Linked DNA regions of Chitinimonas arctica. The protein of the gene in region 1 binds, or shares a complex with, the protein of each later gene. Links are inferred from orthologs where the notes say so. Each region holds a gene or a part of one and is shown on either strand. Other genes may lie near its edges.

Region 1 (6,815 bases):
GCACGCGTCAACTTATCGCCACACTCGCGCATTTTCCACGACCATAGGAATGAACCCATGAAAGCCCTTGCCCTGATTGCCGCCACCCTGTTGGCCTCCAGCGTCTTTGCCGCCGAACCCGCCGCACCCGCCAAGCACAGCTGCACCGCGCCCGAACATCCAGGCAATCTGGCCAGCGAAAGCCAGCAGAAGTCCTTCAACAAGGCCAACAAGACCTACGGCGAATGCATCAAGCAGTTCGTCGATGCCCAGAACCAGATCGCCAAGGCCGCCGCCGATGCCGGCAATGCCGCCATCAAGGAATACAACGAATACGCCAAGCAGATGAATGCTTTGGCCGGGAATTGATCAAGCTATCAATCCCATGATCGGGAAATGACTGGCTAGGGTGGACTACCCAGCCGCTTCAGCGTCTCGCTGGCGGCCAGGGTGCCGCCCGACCAGTCGCGCAGACTACGGCCTGCCAGCTCGGACCAGGACTCGACCATCTCGCCGGCGAAGGATACGAAATCCGCCGTCGCCGGACGTAGCTTGGCAGTGCCCTGCCCCTCTCCCGCGCTCAGTTTCATCGACAGCGTCTTGGCTAGTTCGATCAGCTCGGTGTTGTAGGGCAGGAAATACATCGCCACCTCCTCCACCCCGACATTGCGGGCGTGCAGGATGGCCCGTTGCAACATGCGGCCGGCGATGCCGCGCCGGCGCTGGTCAGTCGCGACGCTGACGCCCAGCTCCGCCATTCGATTGGCGGGGTCGATGGCCAGATGGGTCAAGCCTGCCAGCACCAGCCGGCAGTCGATTTCACGCCAAACGCCAAACAGCGCATCCTGCGTAAAATCCAGACGCCGAACATAGGCGACGATGGTTTCGTCACTCGCCGGACTGGAGAAGCGCTGTAAGCGGTCGGTCCCGTCCAGCGCCAGCAGATGCGCCTGGATGGCTGGCAGATCAGCTAGTTGCAGGCGGCAGACCAAGTTTGCTTCGGAATTGGGCATAACGGACTCCTGTGGTGATCAGGTGCCGTGTCGTCTCCTGCGCAATGTGGCCATTCTGGCTTTGTGCATTGCACCATTTCCTTTTTATGCCCGCCGGCAGCTAAATGCAACCCTTTTCGACCAGGGAGCCGCACCCGCTTCGGTGAGGCGATCTTTCAGTGTTGCCGTGGCGATGGTGTATTTCCGCCGGATATGCCCGCCGTCCACCTGCTCCTCGCCGATCTCGCGCATCCCCAGGCCGGTCAGAATCTTGACCGACGCCCAATTATCCAGCCGGGACGTCGCCACGATGGATTCAAAAGGCGCGCCTTCCAGTTTGTATCTGAAGCATTCGCGCGTCGCCAATTCCGGCGCGTAATCGTTCACCACGGCCGTAACCGCTTCCGTACCGTAGTGCTGTCCCCAGGCCGATGGCTCAAAGACGTAAGCCAGTTCGGATTGGCCCGGTCTTTCGCCGTGGCCGAGCACGACCTGGCCGATAAATTGATTATCGCCACGCTTCCTCACGGCCAGCGAGCTGAAGGGGTCGTGCTCACGCCAGCGCGTCTGCCAGATGTCGAGCCGCGCCCCTGTTCGCTCCACCGCCCAAGGCTGGCCATCGCGGTATTTTTCCATTGCCGCAGGATTGCCGAACAGGCGGCAATAATCAGGGACCAGCGGCTCGGGAAGCGACTCGAGTTCGAGTCGCTCGGTACGGATCTTGACGGTGAGGCGGTCGCGCTCGACGAAGCTAATTTGCGCGCTCGGTAAAATATGCATGGATGTCCATCCTGAGATCAATCGATAGGAAGGATTAAACCTACATAGGCCGACACGGCTTGCTGGTTGTTCTGTACCGGGAGTTCCGGTTTTTTGCAGGCTGTGCCGGGGGGTCAGGCTGCCGGCAGCGGCTTGCTCATCTGCTGGGAGGTAGGCTGAAAGCCCAGGCTGCGGTACAAGGCGGCTGCCGCGTCGTTATAGGCGAACACATTCAACCCCAGGCTGGCGGCGCCCAGGCGGATGGCTTCCGCCTCGAAGGCTTGCATGGCGGCGCGGCCCAGGCCCTGGCCGCGATGGGCCTCGTCGATCAGGATATCGTACAGCCAGGCCTGCTTACCCGCGCCATGCCGGTTCAGGGCGAACCACACCACTCCCACCGCTTCGCCTTCGTCGGAGATGACGTCGAAGAAGTGATGCTCGGGCGTGGCCAGCCCCTGCGGCAGCAGCTTGGCCATCTGTTCGGCGGCCTTGGCGGGCGCGTCGGCCGCGTCCCAGCGGCCGGAGCGGATATTGCTCGCCACATAGCCGTCCAGGCTCAACCGGTAGAAGTCGGCATAACGCGAGGCCGTCATCCGCCTCAGGCTGATGCTCATGCCGTGCCGCCCACCGTCAAACCACCATCGATGCGGATGGTGGGCTGGCCGACGCCGACCGGCACGCTCTGGCCATCCTTGCCGCAGGTGCCCACGCCGGCATCCATCCGCAGATCGTTGCCTATCATCCCGACCCGGGTCAGCACGTCGGGGCCGTTGCCTATCAGGGTCGCGCCCTTGACCGGGTATTGAATCTTGCCGTCTTCCACCCAGTAGGCTTCGCTGGCGGAAAAGACAAACTTGCCGCTGGTGATATCCACCTGGCCCCCGGCGAACTGCACCGCGTACAAACCGCGCTTGATCGAAGCGATGATTTCTTCCGGCGAGGTATCGCCGTTCATCATCACGGTGTTGGTCATGCGCGGCATGGTCAGATGGGCATAGCTCTCGCGCCGGCCGTTGCCGGTGGACGCCACGCCCATCAGGCGGGCATTCAGGCTGTCCTGCAGATAGCCCTGCAACACGCCGTCCTCGATCAGGACCGTGCGCTGGGTCGGCGTGCCTTCGTCATCGACATTGAGCGAGCCGCGCCTATCCTGGATGGTGCCGTCGTCCACCACGGTCACACCCTTGGCCGCCACCCGCTGGCCCACCTTGCCGGCGAACGCCGAACTGCCCTTGCGGTTGAAATCCCCTTCCAGGCCGTGGCCGATGGCTTCGTGCAGCAGGATGCCCGGCCAGCCGCTCCCCAGCACCACCGTCATCTCGCCGGCCGGCGCCGGCCGCGCATCCAGGTTGACCAGGGCTTGCCGCACCGCCTCGCGGGCATAGCCTTGCAGCACTTCGTCGCTGAAATAGGCGTAGTCGAACCGACCACCCCCGCCGACATGGGCCGATTCGCGCCGCCCGTTCTGTTCCACGATCACCTGCACGCCGACCCGTACCAGGGGGCGCACATCGGCGGCGCGGTGGCCGTCGTGGCGGGCGATATAGACCACCTCGTATTCACCCGAGAGGCTGGCCATGACCTGGCTCACGCGTGGATCCAGGCTGCGCGTATAGCTTTCCAGGCGTTCCAGCAAGGCGACCTTGCCCGCTTCGTCCAAGCTGCCCAAGGGGTCGATGGGTGCATAGAGCTGCCGGCCAGGCACGGCTTGCACGGCGCGGCTGGTGCCTTGCCCACCCTGCCGGCCGATGGCGCGCGTGGCATGGGCGGCGGATTGCAGAGCGGCCAGGCTGATATCGTCCGAATAGGCGAACGCGGTCTTCTCGCCGCTGACCACCCGCACCCCGACTCCCTGATCGATATTGAAGCTGCCGGATTTGACCATGCCCTCCTCCAGGCTCCAGCCTTCGGCCCGGCTGTACTGGAAGTAGAGATCGGCATAATCGACCTGGTGGGTCATGATCTCGCCGAACACCCGGTCCAGCGCGGCATCATCCAGTGTGTAAGGGCTCAGCAGATATTGATCGGCGGTAGCAATGGCCGATGAGTTGGCAGCAGTCATAAGGATTTCCGTCTTGGTTGCGGGCCGGCCGCCCTGGCGGGCACCGGCCGAAAAGCGGTAGGGAGCCGTACGAGTGTGCCACTGTCACGCCGCACCCACACTTTTTTTACACGAAGAGCACTTAACCCGTGTGAAGGCAGATCGTTTTGTTCAGCCCCTACCCGGCTGCTTCAACTGAATACTCTATGCGACAAGGCAGGCAGGCTTTGCCGCAGGCGGGCCTGGTAGTCGCGGTCGATCTCGGCCACCACCACGCCGGAGCCGCGCGGCAACCGGTCCAGGACGATGCCCCAGGGATCGACGATCATGCTGTCGCCATGGGTTTCGCGTCCGTTGCGATGAAAACCGCCCTGGGCCGAGGCAATCACATAGGCCAGGTTCTCGATGGCGCGCGCCCTGACCAGGGTCTCCCAGTGCGCCCGCCCGGTGGTCTCGGTAAAGGCGGCGGGCACCACCAGCACATCGACGGCCTGCATGCGCCGAAACAGCTCGGGGAAGCGCAGGTCATAGCAGATGCCCAGGCCGACCCGGCCGAACGGCGAGTCGAACACCACGATTTCGTCGCCGGCGGTGATGGTGGCTTCCTCGCGGTAGGTTTCGCCGCCCATCTCGAATCCGAACAGGTGGATCTTGTCATAGCGGGCCGCCAACTGGCCCTTGTCGTCGAAGACCAGGGTGGTATTGCGGACTTTGACCGGATCCTCGGTCCAGAGCGGCACCGAGCCGCCCACCAGCCAGATGCCCAGCTTCTTGGCGGTGCGCGACAGGAAATCCTGTATCGGACCGTGGCCGGGCTGCTCGCGCACCGCCACCTTGTCGCTATCGCGCAGGCCGAGGATGGCGAAATACTCGGGCAAGACCACCAGCCGGGCGCCTTGCCGCGCCGCCAGCCGGATCAGTACCTCGGCTTCCGTCAGATTGGCGCTGACCGTGGGTCCGGAAGCCATCTGGACGGCGGCGACGCGCAGGCCGCCTTCAGTGGCGGCCCGGGCGGCTGCCTGTTGTGTCGAATGCGCACGGGTGGACATGGCGAATCCTTTCTTATTTTGTCGGCGTCGCGCCTACTCGCGTCACCTGTGGGTCGTCCCATTGGCCTGTGATGTCGTACTCGTAGGCGATCAACTGGCCAAGCGGGTCCTTCAGTACGCGCTGCAACAGGAATGCGCCGACCCCGACCACCGGATTGGCCAAAGCCAGCCCGGCGCCGACCGCCAGGCTGTCACCCACGGTAGGGACGATGCGCACCCTTAGCTTCTGGGTTTCGCGCGCGATATCCGCTTCGCCGCGAAACAGGACTTGGGCGGCCGGTCCGACGATGACCAGATTGTCGGTCGAGACCACGCCCTTGCTGATCTTACTATCGCCCTCGATGCGATCGAAGGCAAAGCCCTCGCTGAACACATCGCGGAAATCCAGGCTCAGGCGCCGCTGCAGCGATTGCAGGCTGAGAATGCCCAAAAGCCGGCCGACGCCCGGTTCGATCTTGGCGAACTGGCCATTACTGGCCTTCAGGTTGAAATTACCGCTCATGCTGGGATAGTCGGGCGCCAGCGGCGAGCCGCGCCAGACCAGTTCGCCTCGCAAGGCTCCCCCGCCGCGCCGCATCGTTTCCGGATAGCCGAATCGGCCCAGCAGCTTGCCGACATTGTCGGAAGCTATATCCAGCTTGACGCGCGTTACCCCGGCCTCGCCGCCGGCCTGCCACACGCCCTGCATATTCAACCGTCCGTCGGGATTGACCAGGGTCAGGCTGTCTATCAGCCAATTCTCCCGCTGCTGTTGCGCTTTTACGTCAAGTCGGCCCAAGGCATGATCGCGATAACGAAAATCCTCCGCCACCACATCGAGCGCCGGCAACTGCCGCTCGCGCTTGCCGGCGGTGGCCGCGGCGCCGGCGACTTCGGGCAGCGGCAGCACCAGCCGTCCCAGGCGCGCATGTAGACGTCCCTTGCCGGCCGGCGACCAATCGGCCCTGCCTTCCACCTGCTTGCTGACCGCGCTCAATTGCCAGGCGCCGTCGGCTTGCGGCACGGCGCGCAGCGATAGATCGTCCAATTGATTGCCGGCCATCGTCAAACGGTCGGTACGCAGTTCCACGCCCGTCAGTAGCGGCGCGGTGCCTCCGGTAGCCGCGCCGCCCATGCCGCCCTCCTGCAACAGATCCAGCCAGGGATCCAGGGCCAGCTCGGGCAGATTGGCCGTCAGCCATAAGCCATGGCCGGCGGGCGTGGGCTTGCCGCTGCCGATATGGATACCGCCTCGTTCGATACGCCAGCCGGCAGGTCCTGGCGTGCGGCTGAGATCCACATTGAGCACGTTACCCAAACTCACCTGCCACGTCTCCAGGCTATCGCCTGCATCCAGCATCAGCTTCAGCGGACGGGGCTCGCCTGTCGGTTTTCCGAATGGCGCGGGCAGATCGATGCGGGTTTCCCGCAGCGGGGCCTCCAGATTCATTTGCCAGCCGTGCTTGGGTAAATCGAGCTGCACGCGGAAATCGGTGCTGCCGCTGATCCGCTCGGCCAGCGGCAGCCCGTAGCGGCGCGCGGCTGCCCCGCTATCGGCCCGGCCATTGGCAAGGATCTGCACGGCGCCGTCCACGCCGCTACCCACATCGGCCCGCAGCGACCCGCCCAGCGCCTTTGCCTGCAAGCCGCGCCCGGAGATGCCTTGCTCGCTGAAACCAAGCTCGCCATTCAGCTCGCTCAACTCGGGCATGGCTTCGCCGATTTGCAGCCGGTTACCGGTAAAGCGGTAACGACCCGTCACACGGGTGGCATCGGCATTCTCGAAGGGAATATCCAGTTTCAGGTCAAGCTGGCCGTTACCGCTGGCGCGGGCCGCCTTGCCCAATCCGTCCAAGGTCGCATCCAGGGGACTCTGCGCGATAAAGCGGAAAAATTCGGCGCTCGGGCCGCTGACCGCGCCATTGATGCGGATAGCGGTACTGGTCTCCAGATCGTCGATCACGGCATCGGCCCGTTCGACCGAGGTATCCAGGATTTTACCGGCGGCGGCGATGG
Region 2 (7,796 bases), 960 kb from region 1 along the record:
ACGAAGAATATCTGCCGGTTCTGCCCCAGGGATTGCCGCGCTTCGATGATACGCGCCACCTGCATCAGTTGCTTGGCCAGGCTGTTGTTCTGGCCATTGAACAGCGAGGTGATGCTGGAATTGCCGCCCAAGGCATTGGTCAGCGCCGCGCTGGCGTTAACGGCGCCGTTCATGGTGCCGACCGCCGCCTTGTGCAGCTCGTTACCCTCGTCCAAGGCGCGTAACTGGTTCATCGCCTGGTACATGGCATTGCTGGCCGGCGTACCGCCAAACCCGCTCAAACTCATTCCGCCGCTATTGGGAATAGCCAAAGGCGTGGTGGTATTGCCGACGGTGAACAGCGCATTGCCGCCGGTCGAAATAATCAGCGGCAAGGTGCCGCCATTGCCGACCAGATCGGCGATGCGGCCGCCCCAGCCACTGCGCGAAGGACCATTGCTGATGGCCGATTCCCATTGCGCCTGCTGGTGCGGATGCGAAAACAGGCTTTGCGGCCGATTGGACAGCACCGCATAGTCCGCCTTGCTCATAGGCCGGTTGAGCGTACCGACATTGAACTGGATGGCCAGCTTGCCGGCGTTCCAGATAGGCTGCAAGGGCGCCAGGCTGGCATGCAGCCCATAGGGCACGCCGTTCAAGGGAACCAGGCTGGATTGCGACAGGGCTAGCCCACCGGCGCTGCTGCTGCCGCGCGCAGCCAGGTAATCGGCGTAGCCGGCGGCATCGGTCGGCACAACGGTGTTGTTGCCATCATTGCCGCCGAACATGAAGATGCATACCAGCGCGCGGTAATCGTTGCCGGCCAAGGGCGCCGCCAGCGCCTCCAGTCGGCTCATTTGTTGCAGCATCGCCAGGCCGGCGGCGCTTTTCAGGACTTGTCTACGGCTGATGGCCATGGTCGTCTTCTCTATTCGGTACGCGCAATGGCGTGGCGCCTGCTCAGCGCTGGATCTGGAATTGCGGCGAGGTCGCTGCCAGGTAGAGGGCGGTACGCGCGCGGTTGTAGCTATCGGTGACGGAGATCGCGTCGACCGCCTGCTTGATGGTGCCGCGCATGGCTTCGCTCATGCTGCCGTGGAACAGCAACTGGTTGATGCGGTCGAGCAGCTTGCCGCTGTCCGGCGCCAGCGTCAGCCAGGGCCCCCATTCGATCTTGGTACCGAAACTGGCCGGTACCGACGCATCGGCGCTGATGCCGTTTGCCGCCAGCAAGGCATTCACGAAATTGGCGCGGGCAAACGCGGTGCTGGCGTTGTAGATGCCGAACTGCGGACCCTGCAGGCCGCCCACCAGGTAGTCGGCCGGGTAATAGTTGAACACCGAGGCAGGCGCATAGACATCCTGCGCCATGGTCGCGGTTTGCGAACGCAGGTAGCCGCCATCGCTGCGGCCGCCCAGCGTGCGCACCAAGCCCGCGGCGAACACGGCCGGCTCGCGCAGCTTGCCGTAGCCGGCTTCGCTCTTGCGATCGCCGCGCACTTCGCTGTCGAGCAGGATGGCACGGAAAACCGCCTTCATATCGCCCCGGACGCCGGCGCCGTTATCGTTGAAAGCAGCGCTGACACGTCCGACATAGGCTGGGCTGGGATTGCTGGTCGTCAGATGCTGGATCAATTGGCGGCCGATGAAAGGTCCCACATTCGGATGCTGGAACAAGCTATCGACGGCGGCCGCCAAGTCCTGCTCGGGGCTTTGACCTGCCGGCAAAACCTTGCCGTCCAGTAACTTCTTGCTGCCGCCATCGTGCCGATCGGCAAAAGGCACCATGCGGGCGCCGTAATTGCGCGGATTAGGCCATTTCGAAGCAACCCCGGGGCGTGGCGGATAGGTCCAGCCGGTCAGGGCATGGGCAAAGCCCTCGACCACTTCCTGGTCGTAGGCGGGAATGGGTGCGCCATGGCCGTCCAGCTGCTGGCTGCCGTCCGGATTGAGCTTCCAGACCCCGATGGAAAACAGCTGCATGACCTCGCGCGCATAGTTCTCGTTCGGCTCGGTACCACGCGTGGGATTGGGCTTGTCGTTGTTGACCATGTCGAGGTAGTCGCCCATGGCCGGACTGAGGGTGACCTCGTTGAGGATGTCGCGGAAGTTGCCGAAAGCATGGTTGAGCATGATGTGCTGGTACGGCGCCATGCCATAGGGCTGGTTGACCTCCATGCCCGATGCCACCAGGATCTGCGACAGCGCGAAGGCGGCCCGCTGGCGCAATTGATCGGGACCGGCAATCGCATTCTGGAAGAAGCGGTGCTGCAACAAGAACATGGTGTAATTGTCGCGATAGCAGGTACTGCCCGAGCCGGCCGGGCAACCCACCATGGAGTTGCCGTCGAGATAGGGAAACGTACCGTAGCCAGTGGTCGGCTGGGCGAACTGCTTGTCCAGAAAGCCGGCCAAACCCAGTCGCTTGACCTCGGCCAGGGACGCATCGGTCGGGCCGAAGCTGGACTGCTCCAACAGGCGCAGGGCATCCGCCTCGCTGACGTCGGCGACCGGCGGAATGGTCGGCGGGACCGTTGGGGCACCGTGGGAGGAACGGTAGGCGGCACCGTGGGGGGCGTGGTGCCGCCGGTCCCGCTGTCGCCGCCACCGCCGCCGCAGGCGGAAAGAGCCAATAGCAGGAACAGGGCCGCCAAACGTCTGGGCGCTTTTATCGAGTGCATCGCAATCTTCAATTATCCGGCTTAACGATGGGCACGGATTATGCCGTGTTGGCGGCAAAAATCATGACGCAGACATAAAAATAAAATGACAGCTGCGTTTTTTGCCTACGCCAAGCCGGCTTGCTACCGTCTACTCACCGGCAACCATCATGTTTTCCACCAGGATGGAGCCCACGCGTTTGCTGCCACGCATCTCCCTATCCGAACCGATGGCCACGATGGCGCGGAACATCTCCTTCAGGTTGCCGGCGATGGTGATCTCTTCGACCGGGTGGACAATGCGGCCGTTTTCCACCCAGAAGCCTGCGGCGCCCCGCGAATAATCGCCGGTAATACCGTTGATGCCCTGCCCCAATAGTTCGGTGACATACAAACCGGTGTCGAGCCGCTTGAGCATATCGGCGAAACCGCCTGCGGTCGGCGCGACAATCAGATTGTGGTTGCCGCCGGCATTGCCCGTGCTCTTCATCCCCAGCTTGCGGGCGGAATAACTACCCAGGAACCAGCCGTTCAGCACACCATCGCTGACCAGTTCACGCTGCCGGCAGGCCACGCCCTCGGCGTCGTACGAGGAACTGGCCAAGCCGCGCGCCAGGAAGGGATCTTCGCTGATCTGCACGATGGGCGAAAATACCTGCTGGCCAAGCGAATCCAGCAGGAAGCTGGCCTTGCGATACAGACTGCCGCCCGACACCGCGGATACCAGGTGGCCGATCAAGCCCGCCGCCAGGCTGGGATCGTACAGAACCGGGTAGTCGCCGGTCTTGATACGGCGGGCGCCCAGGCGGGCGATGCCGCGTTCGCCGGCGGTACGGCCGACCTGCTCCGCCGCCTCCAGATCGGCGGCCGCGCGTGCCACGCTGTACCAGTGGTCGCGCTGCATGGCTTCGCCTTCCTGGGCGATCACCGCACAGGAAATCGAATGGCGCGAGCTGACATTGAGTCCGATAAAGCCGTGTGAATTGCCATAGATGGATTGGCCGACATGGCTCGATACCGTCGCCCCCTCGGAATTGCTGATGCGGCCATCGACCGAGCGGGCCGCGTCTTCGCAGCGGCGGGCCAGGTCGATGGCGGTCTCGACCGGCAGGTCCCAAGGGTGATAAAGGTCCAGTTCGGGAAACACGCTAGCCATCTGATCCGCATCGGCCAGGCCGGCTGCTTCGTCCTCGGCGGTGTAGCGGGCGATGGCCAAGGCCGCCCCCACCGTCTGCGCCAAGGCTGCCGGAGAAAAGTCCGAAGTACTGGCGTGGCCCTTGCGCTGGCCGACATACAGCGTGACGCCCACTCCCTTGTCGCGGTTGTACTCTATGGTCTCCACCTCGCCCAGCCGCACGCTGACGCTCTGGCCTACCCCTTCGGATACGTCCACATCGCAACTGCTGGCGCCTTGACGCTTTGCTTCGGCCAGCACATTTTCGACCAGTTCGCGCAACGCGGCCTGGCTGTAGGAAAAACCGGGTTCAAGGGATTGGGTCACAGGGATCTCAGTAAAAAATAAAAACGGAAAATGGCGACCGGAATGGCGCAATCGTGTCGCGCGATTGGGTGACCGACGCGGCGGTCCGGTATCATATCAGCCCGCACCACTACCAAGCCGGCCGCTATGTCTCACAAGCCCCAATCCGATCCTGGTCTCGAAGCCGATTTTGACGACGAAGACGACATCGAATATGTCAGCAAAAGCCAGCTGAAGCGCGAAATGAACGCGCTGCAAGCGCTGGGTGTTGCCCTGATGGAACTGTCCAAGGCGCAACTGAAGAAGCTGAATCTGCCCGAAGAGCTGCAGACCGCCATCAAGGATGCGCAAAAGATTACCGCCAACGGCGCCATCAAGCGACAACGTCAATATATAGGCCGCTTGATGCGAGATGTCGATCCCGCCCCCATCCAGGCCTTCCTGGCCAGCCTGCGAGGCGAGAACAGCCGCCAGACCGCCTGGTTCCATCAATTGGAGCGGACCCGCGACGAGTTGCTGGCCGACGATCAAGCCGTTGCCGCACTGATCACCGAGCATCCGCAGATCGATATCCAGCAGTTGCGGCAACTGGTGCGCAATGCCCGCACCGAACGGGCCGCGCAAAAGCCGCCCAAGCATTTCCGCGCGCTGTTCCAGTTCCTGAAGGAGCTGTATCCGGAACCCGCCTTGCTGGAGAAAGACGCGGACGAAGCCGAGGATGACGATGAATAGCACCCTGCGTATCGGCCTGGTCTCCATCAGCGACCGCGCCAGCGCGGGCGTTTATGTGGACCGTGGCCTGCCTGCCTTGCAGGATTGGCTGGCGGCCACCCTCAGTACCCCTTACGAAACGCTGGAGCGGCTGATCGCCGACGAACAGGACCTGATCGAGCATACGCTCAAGGCCCTGGTCGACGAGCACGGCTGCGGCCTGGTCCTGACCACGGGCGGAACCGGCCCCGCGCCGCGCGACGTCACGCCGGACGCCACCCTGGCGGTGGCCGACCGGGTCATGCCCGGCTTTGGCGAACAGATGCGCCAGATCAGCCTGCGGTTCGTCCCCACCGCCATCCTGTCGCGCCAGCTTGGCGTCATCCGCAAGCAGGCGCTGATCCTCAACCTGCCGGGGCAGCCCCGGGCCATCCAGGAAACACTGGAAGGACTCAAGGATAAGGATGGTACGGTGGTGGTGCCCGGTATCTTCGCCGCCGTGCCCTATTGCCTGGACTTGATCGGCGCCGCCCGGATCGAAACCCGGGAAGAGCGGGTAAAGGCCTTCAGGCCTAAATCGTAACGATTGGACACGATATGTGCGGTGTGCCAATGCGACATGCCGCCGTCCAGTAATACCGATGCATGATTTTCTTGAAAAACAGATTGAGTAAAAGCCCGCTTTACGCCAGGCAGATAATGGCAAAGCGTCGGTAATTATCCGAGCATGTTTGATTTCATTCTTTGGTTGCACGGCTCGGTGGCTTACCGCGGCGAGCGCCAGGCGCATGAGTATCCAGCTCAGCGCCCGGCAACCCTGCCTCACCCCTTAACTACCCAATCGCTCCAACACCGGCAACGCGCCCCCCGCCACCGCCGCGGCGACTGCGGCGTCCGCAGCGACGGTATCGATACCGCGCTCGGCATACCACGCCTCGCGATAGTAGCTGTGGGCATAACGCTCACCGCTATCGCACAGGATGGTCACGATGGAGCCGCTTTCCCCCGCCGCCTGCATCTGCTGCGCCAAGGCCAGCACGCCAATGAAATTCGTGCCGGTCGAGCCGCCCACGCGCCGGCCCAGCCGTTGGCTGACGTAGCGCATGGCCGCCAAGCTCAGGTCGTCCGGTACCTTCAGCATGGCTTCCACGCACGATGGGATAAAGCTGGGCTCCACCCGTGGCCGTCCTATGCCTTCGATGCGCGAGCCGCACGGCAGGGTCAGGCTGGTGTCGGGCGCACCGCTCAGTTCGGTACGGTAATAGTCGAAAAACACCGAGGTTTCCGGGTCCACGCACAGGATGCGGGTACCGTAGCGGCGGTAGCGCACGTAGCGGCCCAGGGTGGCGCTGGTTCCGCCGGTACCGGGACTGCAGACGATCCAGGCCGGCACCGGGTGCGGCTCTTCGCTCATCTGCTTGAAGATGGACTCGGCGATATTGTTGTTGGCCCGCCAATCGGTCGCCCGTTCGGCATAAGTGAACTGATCCATGAAGTGGCCGCCCAGCTCGCGCGCCAGCCGGGCCGATTCGGCGTTGATGGCGCCGGGATCGTCCACCAGATGGCAGCGGCCGCCGTAGAACTCGATCGCCGCGATCTTGTCCGGCGAAGTGCTGGCAGGCATCACGGCCACGAAAGGCAGCCCCAGCAGGCGGGCAAAATAGGCTTCCGACACGGCGGTGGACCCGCTGGAAGCCTCGATGACGGTACTCCCTCGCGCAACCAGCCATTGGTCAGGGCATAGAGAAACAGCGAACGGGCCAGCCTGTGCTTGAGACTACCGGTCGGATGGCTGGATTCGTCCTTGAAGTACACATCGATGCCGGGTAGCCAGGCAAGGTTAGTGGTATCAGATGGGTATCCGCCGAGCGGTTGAAGTCGGCTTCGATCTTGTGGATGGCATGGGCCAACCAGTCGCGTTGGGGCATGAGGGGTGTCGCTTTCATGGCATAGGATTGCAATCTTACACTTTCGAGTCGCCGCGGCACCGTTCAAGCTGGCAGAATGCCCCGCTCTAGCGAGGAGGAGCTGACATGAAAAAAAAAGCATGGCTGATCGCGGCGGGCCTGACCATGGCCATTGGTGGAGCGGTGGCCAACACCGTCTATTTCCGTCCCTGGTCCATCAATACGTTTTTCAATCGGGTATCCCTGACCGAAGGCCTGGATTCGCCGCAGATTCTGTCCGATCTGCGACTGTTCGAAAGCTGGGGTTTACGCGGACATAACGCCAAGCTGGACGATATCTCGGACGCCCACGAGGCCAGCAAGCTGGCCCGGGCAAGACGGGATCTGGATACCCTGCTGGGCTATCAGCGGGCGAAACTCTCGGCCGAGGAGCAACTCTCCTACGACACCATGCGCATCGCCCTGACGCACCAGTTGGCGGGCGAAGCTTTCCGTTACCACGATTATCCGATCAACCAGCTTTGGGGCGAGCAGCTCACCCTGCCCAACTTCCTGGTCAACACCCACCAGATCAGCGACCTGACCGATGCCGAACACTATGTAGCCCGCCTGCGCGCCATCCCGGCCAAATTGGCGCAAGTGCGGGCCAAACTCGCCGAACGCGAGCAACGCGGCATCGTCGCGCCGCATTTCGCCCTGGCGAAGTCCCTGCTGGGCATGAGCGAATTCGTCGCCAAGCCGGTCGAGCAGAACCCGCTTTATCTCAGCTTCGCCGACAAGCTGAGCCAGAGCAAGGATATAACGGTCGAGCAAGGCCAACAGCAGCTGGCCCTGGCCCGCGACGCCATCGTCCAACAGGTCTACCCCGCCTACCGCCAGCTGATCGCCGATACCGAGGCGCTGGCCCGCAGCCATCACCGCGACGATGGCGTTTGGGCGCTGCCGAACGGCGAGGCCTATTACGCCTGGAAGCTCAAGGGGCACACGTCCACTTCGCTGACGCCCGAGCAGGTCCACCAACTGGGCCTGAAGGAAGTTGCCCGTATCGAAGGCGAAATG

Evidence for each region.
Region 2: the proteins of tldD (region 1) and pmbA are in contact, whole or in part, in a solved structure (PDB 5NJ9), measured with the Escherichia coli proteins. The link is inferred for Chitinimonas arctica from one-to-one orthologs.

The regions. Positions count from the first base shown.
Region 1 is NZ_CP041730.1:4,273,070-4,279,884, reverse strand. The notes cover bases 1,567-4,378. They hold tldD (metalloprotease TldD), read right to left. Parts: upstream 3,793-4,378; coding sequence 2,341-3,792; downstream 1,567-2,340. Other genes in these bases: FNU76_RS19640 (carbon-nitrogen hydrolase family protein), read right to left, coding at 3,963-4,378; FNU76_RS19650 (GNAT family N-acetyltransferase), read right to left, coding at 1,865-2,344; FNU76_RS19655 (GNAT family N-acetyltransferase), read right to left, coding at 1,567-1,751. In the rest of the region: FNU76_RS19665 (hypothetical protein), read left to right, coding at 58-348; FNU76_RS19660 (GNAT family N-acetyltransferase), read right to left, coding at 384-992; more of FNU76_RS19655, read right to left, coding at 1,077-1,566; more of FNU76_RS19640, read right to left, coding at 4,379-4,820; FNU76_RS19635 (YhdP family protein), read right to left, coding at 4,834-6,815. UniProt on the Escherichia coli protein: Metalloprotease involved in CcdA degradation. Suppresses the inhibitory activity of the carbon storage regulator (CsrA).
Region 2 is NZ_CP041730.1:5,233,407-5,241,202, forward strand. What follows is about bases 1,966-4,761. They hold pmbA (metalloprotease PmbA), read right to left. Parts: upstream 4,141-4,761; coding sequence 2,791-4,140; downstream 1,966-2,790. Other genes in these bases: FNU76_RS23665 (DUF1800 domain-containing protein), read right to left, coding at 1,966-2,454; yjgA (ribosome biogenesis factor YjgA), read left to right, coding at 4,267-4,761. Outside these bases: FNU76_RS23660 (DUF1501 domain-containing protein), read right to left, coding at 1-896; more of FNU76_RS23665, read right to left, coding at 940-1,965; more of yjgA, read left to right, coding at 4,762-4,851; mog (molybdopterin adenylyltransferase), read left to right, coding at 4,838-5,413; FNU76_RS23685 (PLP-dependent cysteine synthase family protein), read right to left, coding at 5,660-6,505; FNU76_RS23690 (DUF885 domain-containing protein), read left to right, coding at 6,864-7,796.